Regions from separate parts of the Pseudomonas sp. VEM90 genome, predicted to be linked through region 3. Evidence: predicted binding sites of a transcription regulator. Region 3 holds the regulator's gene; each other region holds the start of a gene.
The links. The regulator FliA, encoded in region 3, starts transcription of late flagellar genes. The targets are predictions, from matches to a motif close to CTAAAGTTTNNNNNNNNNNNGCCGNTAA.
Positions count from the first base shown of each region.

Region 1: a site for FliA is predicted at 1,092-1,119, ahead of ACYCCG_RS19485 (flagellar protein MotY). Genes of this name have one in related genera too.
Region 2: a site for FliA is predicted at 1,223-1,250, ahead of ACYCCG_RS00845 (methyl-accepting chemotaxis protein). Genes of this name have one in related genera too.

Region 1 covers NZ_JBTRAR010000021.1:65,693-68,970, reverse strand. Annotated here, with positions in the region: gene pyrC (dihydroorotase) at 1-1,025, opposite strand, end outside; gene ACYCCG_RS19485 (flagellar protein MotY) at 1,156-2,088, shown strand; gene ACYCCG_RS19480 (argininosuccinate synthase) at 3,057-3,278, shown strand, end outside.
Region 2 covers NZ_JBTRAR010000001.1:171,469-174,746, reverse strand. Annotated here, with positions in the region: gene pdxR (MocR-like pyridoxine biosynthesis transcription factor PdxR) at 1-1,061, shown strand, start outside; gene ACYCCG_RS00845 (methyl-accepting chemotaxis protein) at 1,310-2,935, shown strand.
Region 3 covers NZ_JBTRAR010000008.1:42,287-45,564, forward strand. Annotated here, with positions in the region: gene flhF (flagellar biosynthesis protein FlhF) at 1-38, shown strand, start outside; gene fleN (flagellar synthesis regulator FleN) at 132-965, shown strand; gene fliA (RNA polymerase sigma factor FliA) at 962-1,702, shown strand; gene ACYCCG_RS10005 (chemotaxis response regulator CheY) at 1,810-2,184, shown strand; gene ACYCCG_RS10010 (protein phosphatase CheZ) at 2,207-2,995, shown strand; gene ACYCCG_RS10015 (chemotaxis protein CheA) at 3,008-3,278, shown strand, end outside.

The sequences.
Region 1 (3,278 bases), on a different contig from region 3:
CGCCAGCGCAGTTTTTCGCCAGCGCGCAGCGGGACTACGGTTTGCTCGCCAAATGGCAGGCTTTCCGGAGCGGTCCATTCTTCGCGGACCAGGGTAATGGTGTCGGTGTTCGCCGGCAGGCCATAGAAGGCCGGGCCGTGCAGGCTGGCGAAGCCTTCCAGCTTGTCCAGCGCGTTACGTTGTTCGAACGCTTCGGCGTACATCTCGATGGCCGCATAGGCGGTGTAGCAACCCGCGCAACCGCAGGCTGCTTCCTTGGCGTGCCGGGCATGAGGTGCCGAGTCGGTGCCGAGGAAGAACTTCGGGTTGCCGCTGGTGGCGGCGTCCAGCAAGGCCACCTGGTGCGTGTTGCGCTTGAGGATCGGCAGGCAGTAGAAGTGCGGGCGAATGCCGCCAACCAGCATGTGGTTGCGGTTGTACAGCAGGTGCTGGGCGGTGATGGTCGCACCCACGTTGGCCGGGGCCTCGGTGACGAACTGCGCGGCGTCGCTGGTGGTGATGTGTTCGAACACCACTTTCAGCGTCGGGAAGCGCTCGACCACACGGCGCATGTGCTCGTCGATGAAGCGCTTCTCGCGGTCGAACACGTCGATCTCGCTGCGGGTCACTTCGCCATGCACCAGCAGCGGCATGCCCACTTCCGCCAGTGCCTCCAGGGCCGGGAAGATGTTGTCGATGCTGGTCACGCCGGAATCGGAGTTGGTGGTGGCACCGGCCGGGTACAACTTGGCGGCGTACACGAAACCGCTGGCCTTGGCCGCGCGGACGTCCTCGGGGCTGATGTTGTCGGTGAGGTACAGAACCATCAGCGGCTCGAAGCGGCTGCCGGCCGGGCGGGCAGCCAGAATGCGCTCACGGTAGGCGCCGGCCTCGGCGGCATTGCGCACCGGCGGAACCAGGTTGGGCATGATGATGGCACGGGCGAAGGTACGCGCCACGTCGCCAACGGTGTGGGGCAGGACGGCACCATCGCGCAGATGGATGTGCCAGTCGTCGGGGCGCAGGAGGGTCAGGCGATCGGACATTGGGGATTCCAGGCGGGTCGAACTCAAGCCCCAATCCTACCGGAAAACCCCGGGGCGAGCACGGCTATCAAGTTTTCCGCGCGGCGTCCGATAGCCTGCTGGTAAGCCGTCAGAAATTGTGGAGCCGCCCGTGCGCCAGCGTTACCTAGCCCTGTTGACCCTGTTCGCCAGCCTGCCGGCCGGCGCACTGACTTTCCAGACGCGCATGGAGAACATTGCCTGGAAGGTCGAGGGTGACCAGTTCGAGTGCCGTCTGAGCCAACCGATCGAAGGTTTCGGCAGCGGTACGTTCGTGCGCCGGGCAGGCGAGCAGCCGGTGTTCCAGCTGCGTTCGGACAGCAACGTACTGGGTGCCGGCACCGCCAGCCTGCTGGCCGCGGCAGCGCCATGGCAACCTGGGCGTGGCGATATCAACCTGGGCCATGTGCGTATGGCCCGCAGCGGAGTGCTGTTCAGCTCCTCCCAAGGGCAGGCCAGCCGGCTGATCAACGGTTTGCTCGACGGGCGTAGCACAGTCGTGCGCAACTACACCGGTGAGGCAGGCAGGCCGATGGAGGTGCGTGTGCTGCCGGTCAGCTTCGCCAAAGCCTACAATGACTATCAGGTCTGTGCGGGCAAGCTGTTGCCGATGAACTATGACCAGGTGCGCCAGACTCAAGTGGGCTTCCCTGGGGGCGGTTTCGAGCTGGATGCAGCAGCCAAGGCGCGGCTGGCGGTGATTGTCGACTACCTGAAGGCCGACCCCACGGTTAACCATATTGAGCTCAACGGCCACTCCGACAACAGTGGCAACCGCCTGACCAACCGCGACCTGTCGCGCCGTCGCGCATTGGCCGTGGCCGATTACTTCAAGGCTCACGGTGTGCCGCAAGAGCAGATTACTGTGCGCTTCCATGGCGAGCGTTATCCGCTGGCGAAGAACAACAGTGCGTCGAATCGGGCGCGTAATCGGCGGGTGAATATCGAGCTGGATCGGGTGGCGGTGGTTGAAAAAGCCGTGGAAAGGCCGGTTGAGCAAGCGGCGCCGGCTGTTGCACCGGTATCAGGGGCGAAGGCGCCCTGAGATCTGGTCGGTGCATGTCATGGGCTCGCATCAAGGCCGCCAGGGGTTCGTCACAACATTTTCAGCGCCTGTGAGATCGAGCGCCGCCCGCGCGGCGCTTCGCGGGTAAACCCGCTCCTACGTTTGTTTCGGGCCAGTCCATCCTGTGCCTGGCGCGCGCGACCGCCTTGTTTGTACAACGCGATTTCGAGGTGTATGCCAAGGCGTTCGCGCGCGGATCCCACAGGCATAATTGGCCCGAAACAAACGTAGGAGCGGGTTTACCCGCGAAGCGCCGCGCGGGCGGCGCTCGATCTCACAGGCGCAGAATGTGTCGAGGCGGACACCGGGCGGCGCTCGATCTCACAGGCGCAGAATGCGTCGAGGCGGACACCTGGCGGCGCTCGATCTCACAGGCGCAGAATGTGTCGAGGCGGACACCTGGCGGCGCTCGATCTCACAGGCGCAGAATGTGTCGAGGCGGACACCTGGCGGCGCTCGATCTCACAGGCGCAGAATGTGTCGAGGCGGACACCTGGCGGCGCTTGATCTCACAGGCGCAGAATGTGTCGAGGCGGACACCGGGCGGCGCTCGATCTCACAGGCGCAGAATGCGTCGAGGCGGACACCTGGCGGCGCTCGATCTCACAGGCGCAGAATGCGTCGAGGCGGACACCTGGCGGCGCTCGATCTCACAGGCGCAGAATGCGTCGAGGCGGACACCTGGCGGCGCTCGGTCTCACAGGCGCAAAATGTGTTGAGGCGGACACCTGGCGGCGCTCGGTCTCACAGGCGCTGAACTCCTCAAGGCATGCACGCTGCGGCTCGACGCCCCTCCATGGTCCTCATGCCACATCCCGCAGCCGACCGCCCGTCGCCCCTGCGAAAGTTCCTGTCGCTTTGTCGTCAGAAGCTGTCGCCCCACTGTAAATTTATCCGCAACGCCGGTAGAATCGGTACCTTTCCGTACAACCCCGTGGAGTGATGGCATGGCGGACGTAAAAAAGGTCGTACTGGCGTATTCCGGCGGCCTTGATACTTCGGTGATTCTCAAGTGGCTGCAGGATACCTACAACTGCGAAGTGGTGACCTTCACCGCTGACCTGGGTCAGGGCGAAGAGGTCGAACCGGCTCGTGCCAAGGCCCAGGCAATGGGCGTTAAAGAGATCTACATCGACGACCTGCGCGAAGAGTTCGTGCGTGATTTCGTG
Region 2 (3,278 bases), on a different contig from region 3:
CTGTACTGCATCGTTATTACCGTAATGCCTTGCGCAGCAGCTTCACCAGCAACAGCGTGCGCCATGGCAGCGAGTGCAGCAGCCGCAATCTGCGCAGCGCCCTGGCCGATATGCTGCGGCACAATCGCAGCCTGAACGTTGGCGCCGAGCATATCTGCCTGACCCAAGGGGTGCAGATGTCGCTGTCCCTCGTGGCCAGTGTGTTGCTCAAGCCGGGTGACGTTGTGCTGGTCGAGCGCCTGAGTTACCCCCCAGCGTGGGAGATCTTCCGTCAGTTGGGTGCCCACCTGGTGACCGTGGAGCTGGACCATGAGGGGTGCCGGGTCGATCAGCTCGAGGCCCTGTGCCGGCAGCACAAGGTGCGGATGATGTACATAACACCCCATCACCAGTTCCCGACCACGGTCAGCCTGCCAGCCGGGCGCAGGCAACAGCTGCTGGAGCTGGCGCGCCAGCATGCCTTTTGCGTGCTCGAAGAGGATTACGACTACGAATACCACTTTGCCGGGCGGCCTTATCTGCCGTTGGCCAGCGACCGCCATCAACGGCACGTGATTTACATTGGCTCACTGTCCAAGCCTTTGGGCAGCACGTTCCGTTGCAGCTATATCGTGGCACCGGTGGAAGTGACAACCGTGCTGGAACGCAGGGCGATGCTGACCCTGGGGCAGGGCGATGCAGTCATGCAGCAGATGTTGGCGGACCTGATCAATGATGGCGAGCTGAAGAAACACCTGCGCCGGGTCAACCGCGAGTACCGGCGCCGGCGTGAGACCTTGTTGGGGTGTTTGCGCGATGCGTTCGGTGAGCAGATCAGCGTGCAGGCGCCAGAAGGTGGTCTGGCGCTGTGGGTGAGGTTTGCCGATGGGATCAACGTGGATCAGTTGGTCGACAAAGCGCTGGAGCTGGGCCTGGTGGTGCGCAGTGGGCGACAGTTTTCACCGTTTGGCCATGCCGAGAACGCCTTGCGCCTGGGGTTTGCTTCGCTGGATGCGGATGAGATCCGGCAGGCGACCCAACGCCTGGCAGACGCAGCGAAAGCGATTGGCAAGGCGCGGTAGCGGATGGCACGGGCTTCGCCCGTGTTCGCGGGCAAGCCCGCTCCCACAATAACCGCGCTGGCCTCAGGATTTATGCAAAAGGGTTATGCCCTCAAGGGTTTCGAGGCCTCTGGGTCTCAACGCATTCCGTTCGGTTACCGCACATAACCGCATCACGGCGCCTCAAGCCTGCGCCAGCACCTCCGATAGCTGCACACCCACCGTCGAATCATCGACCAGACGTGGTGCCAACAAGGAGTACTGCCTGCATGCTTGCAAACCTGAAAATTCGCACCGGAATGTTCTGGGTGTTGTCGCTGTTCAGCCTGACCCTGCTGTTTTCGACCGCCAGTGCCTGGTGGGCTGCCTTGGGTAGCGACCAGCAGATCACTGAACTGGACCAGACTGCGCACCAGTCGGACCGGTTGAACAATGCGTTGCTGATGGCGATTCGTTCCAGCGCCAACGTGTCTTCGGGCTTTATCGAGCAGTTGGGTGGCCATGACGAGAGTGCAGGCAAGCGCATGGCGCTGTCGGTGGAGCTGAACAACAAGAGCCAGGCGCTGGTCGACGAATTTGTCGAAAACGCCCGCGAACCCGCCCTTCGCGTGCTGGCAACCGAGCTGCAGGCAACCTTTGCCGAATACGCCAAGGCGGTGGCCGGGCAGCGTGATGCGACCCGCCAGCGTTCGCTGGAGCAGTATTTCAAGGTCAACAGCGATGCCGGTAATGCCATGGGACGGCTGCAAACCCTGCGCCAGCAACTGGTGACCACGCTGAGCGAGCGTGGCCAGCAAATCATGCTCGAGTCGGACCGGCGTCTGGCCCGGGCACAATTGCTGAGCGTGTGCCTGCTGGGCATGACCGTGGTGCTGGCGGTGCTGTGCTGGGCTTTCATTGCCCAGCGTGTGTTGCACCCACTGCGTGAAGCCGGTGGGCATTTCCAGCGCATTGCCAGTGGCGACCTGAGTGTGCCGGTGCAAGGGCAGGGTAACAACGAGATCGGCCAACTGTTCCATGAGCTGCAGCGCATGCAACAGAGCCAGCGCGACACCCTTGGGCAAATCAACAACTGTGCCCGGCAGCTGGACGCCGCTGCCACAGCGTTGAACGCGGTCACCGAGGAAAGCGCCAACAACCTGCGTCAGCAGGGGCAGGAGCTGGAGCAGGCCGCGACTGCCGTGACCGAAATGACCACGGCAGTGGAGGAGGTTGCGCGCAACGCGATCACCACCTCGCAAACCACCAGTGAATCCAACCAGCTGGCCGCGCAAAGCCGCCGGCAAGTCAGTGAAAACATTGACGGCACCGAAGCCATGACCCGCGAAATCCAGACCAGCAGTGCGCACCTGCAGCAGTTGGTGGGGCAGGTGCGGGACATCGGCAAGGTGCTGGAAGTGATCCGCTCGGTGTCCGAGCAGACCAACCTGCTGGCGCTCAATGCTGCCATCGAGGCGGCCCGTGCCGGTGAGGCCGGGCGCGGCTTTGCGGTGGTGGCGGATGAGGTGCGCACACTGGCCTACCGCACGCAACAATCGACCCAGGAAATCGAGCAGATGATCGGCAGCGTGCAGGCGGGGACCGAAGCTGCGGTGGCTTCCATGCAGGCCAGCACCAACCGCGCCCAGTCGACACTGGACGTGACTCTGGCCTCGGGGCAAGTGCTGGAGGGCATCTACAGTGCGATCGGCGAAATCAACGAGCGCAATCTGGTCATTGCCAGTGCGGCCGAAGAGCAGGCTCAGGTGGCGCGGGAAGTAGACCGCAACTTGCTGAACATCCGCGAACTGTCGAACCATTCCGCGGCAGGTGCGCAGCAGACCAGCGAGGCGAGCAAGGCGTTGTCGGGGCTGGTGGGGGAGATGACGGCGTTGGTGGGGCGGTTCAAGGTTTGAGCCGCTGCGCCTGCGTGGAACATTAAGATAAGGTTAAACTTATTCAAAGTTCCCTTTGCGGGTTGACTTCGATACTACGCTTGAATAAAGTTCGACCGCCCCGAGCGCGGGGCCTTTTTTCCCTTCACTGAAGAATTCAATGGACACAGTATCTAGTCGCTGTCTGACCCCTGCCGTATGGCCCGGTCAGGCACTTGAACCGGAACACCGGTCCCGACACCCCGGTCGGGCAAGCCGCGCCAGAGCCTGATGCTCCGCTGTGACTTGCCGCCGCCGGTGTTGGCCGGTTGGAGGCAAGCTCATGAACCTCACTTCATTCGTTTCACATCGCCAGCCTGCGTGC
Region 3 (3,278 bases):
TCGCTGATCTCTATCACAACCCACGGCGAGCGGGTTGACCATGAAGCGTGTGCAAAGTCGCTATGCCAAGGGGCACGCAGAATTGCCCTACGTGTGGCCTGAGTCCCAGCGAGACAAGGTAAAGAACAGACATGGGTAGCATGCATCCCGTACAGGTGATCGCCGTGACCGGTGGCAAAGGTGGCGTCGGCAAGACTAACGTTTCAGTGAACTTGTCCCTGGCGCTGGCCGAGCTTGGCCGCAGGGTCATGTTACTGGACGCCGACCTGGGCCTGGCCAATGTCGACGTGTTGCTGGGCCTTGCCCCCAAACGTACCCTCGCCGATGTCATCGAAGGGCGTTGCGAGCTGCGTGACGTGATGCTGCAGGGCCCTGGTGGTGTGCGCATCGTGCCGGCAGCCTCGGGCACCCAGAGCATGGTGCACCTGGCCCCGGCCCAGCACGCCGGGCTGATCCAGGCGTTCAGCGAAATCGGTGACAACCTCGATGTGTTGGTGATCGATACTGCTGCGGGTATTGGTGACTCGGTGGTCAGCTTCGTTCGTGCCGCCCAGGAAGTGCTGTTGGTGGTGTGTGATGAACCTACCTCGATTACCGATGCCTACGCGTTGATCAAGCTGCTCAACCGCGACTACGGCATGAACCGTTTCCGTGTCTTGGCCAACATGGCGCAGAGCCCGCAGGAAGGGCGTAACCTGTTTGCCAAGCTGACCAAGGTCACCGATCGCTTCCTTGACGTTGCCCTGCAGTACGTGGGTGCCGTGCCTTACGACGAATGCGTGCGCAAGGCGGTGCAGAAGCAGCGTGCCGTCTACGAAGCCTTCCCCCGCTCCAAGTGTGCACTGGCCTTCAAGGCGATTGCGCAGAAGGTCGACAGCTGGCCGCTGCCGGCCAACCCGCGCGGTCATCTGGAGTTCTTTGTCGAGCGCTTGGTGCAACCCACCAGCGCGGGACCCGTACTATGAACGCCAGCGGTTTCAAGATGTACAGCCGGGCGGCGAAGGATGCCCAGTACGAGCTGATCGAACGCTACGCCCCGCTGGTCAAGCGCATCGCCTACCACCTGTTGGCCCGCTTGCCGGCCAACGTACAGGTCGAGGACCTGATCCAGGCCGGCATGATCGGCCTGCTGGAAGTGGCCAACAAATACGACGCCAGCAAGGGCGCCAGCTTTGAGACTTACGCGGGTATCCGCATCCGCGGCGCCATGCTGGACGAAGTGCGCAAAGGTGACTGGGCACCGCGTTCGGTGCACCGCAACACTCGTATGGTCAGTGATGCCATGCGTGCAGTAGAAGCCAGAACAGGCCGTGACGCTAAAGATCATGAAGTTGCTGCCGAACTCCAATTGAGTCTCGATGATTACTACGGGATCTTGAACGATACCCTGGGCAGCCGCCTGTTCAGCTTCGACGACCTGTTGCAGGATGGCGAGCACGAAGGGCTGCATGAGGATGGCGCCAGTGGCCAGGTCGAACCTGCGCGCGGGCTGGAGGAGGAGCGCTTCCAGGCTGCCCTGACCGAGGCTATCGCCAACCTGCCGGAGCGTGAGCGTCTGGTGCTGGCGCTGTACTACGACGAAGAGCTGAACCTCAAGGAGATCGGTGAGGTGCTGGGGGTCAGCGAGTCGCGGGTCAGCCAGTTGCACAGTCAGTGTGCCGCGCGCCTGCGCAGCCGCCTGGGGGAATGGCGGGCGCGTTGAGCCCGCTGTCGTTGCAGTCGTTTTCCACGTTGTACCGAATTGAATGAGTGCGTGCTCGGTAGGCCGAGCGCGTTTGAGACTGCTTGGAGGTCTAATTGGACAAGAACATGAAAATCCTCATCGTTGACGACTTTTCGACGATGCGGCGGATCATCAAGAACCTGTTGCGTGACCTGGGTTTCACCAACACCGATGAAGCCGATGACGGCACCACGGCGTTGCCAATGCTGGAAAACGGTCACTACGACTTCCTGGTGACCGACTGGAACATGCCGGGCATGTCCGGCATCGACCTGCTGCGTAAAGTGCGTGCCAGCGACAAGCTGAAAAGCATGCCGGTGTTGATGGTGACCGCTGAAGCCAAGCGCGACCAGATCATTGAAGCGGCCCAAGCCGGCGTCAATGGTTATGTGGTCAAGCCGTTCACCGCTCAGGTGCTCAAAGAGAAGATCGAGAAGATCTTCGAACGCGTCAACGGCTGAGTCACGTTACGGGGGGCGCGTCATGGATTCATCACAAACGTCTTTGGGCGAGTTCGAATCGACCCTGAAGAAGCATGCCCAGGAGTTGGTCGAAAGCCTGGAGCGGGGCCGTTTCGGCGAGGCGGTGCAACTGATTCACGAGTTGAACCAGACCCGCGACCGCGGCCTGTATCAGGAAGTCGGCAAGCTGACTCGCGAGTTGCACAGCGCCATCGTCAGTTTCCAGATCGACCCCACCATGCCGCAGGCAGAAGAGGTGTCGCAGATCACCGACGCCACCGAGCGCCTGTCTTACGTGGTCAAGCTCACCGAAGGCGCGGCCAACCGCACCATGGACCTGGTCGAGGAAAGCACACCAGTGCTCAATGAGCTGGCCAGCGAGGCCAAGGCCCTGAGCACCGACTGGCAGCGCTTCATGCGCCGCGAAGTGGCTGCGCCGGAATTTCGTGATCTGGTCAAGCGAGTCGACAGTTTCCTGACGCATAGCGCTGAGGGTAACCGCAAGGTTTCCGGGCACCTCAATGACATTTTGCTGGCCCAGGACTATCAGGACCTGACCGGCCAGGTGATCAAGCGCGTCACCACACTGGTGACCGAGGTGGAAAGCAACCTGCTCAAGCTGGTGCTGATGGCCAGCCAGGTCGACCGCTTTGCCGGTATAAACCATGATCACGATCAATTGCGTGCAGAAAAAGATCGAGAAAAACATCCGACTCGGGGTGAAGGTCCGCAGATTCATGCCGATAAGCGTGAAGACGTCGTGTCCGGTCAGGACGATGTCGATGATCTGCTGTCCAGCCTTGGTTTTTAAGGAGCACGTTTGATGAGCTTCGGCGCCGATGAAGAAATCCTCCAGGATTTCCTGGTAGAAGCCGGCGAAATTCTTGAGCAATTGTCCGAGCAACTGGTCGAGCTGGAAAGCCGGCCTGACGATGCCGACCTGCTCAATGCGATCTTTCGCGGTTTCCACACTGTAAAAGGGGGCGCCGGCTTCCTTCAGCTGAACGAGCTGGTGGAGTGCTGCCATATCGCCGAGAACGTGTTCGACGTCCTGCGCAAAGGTGAGCGCCGGGTCGATGCGGAACTGATGGATG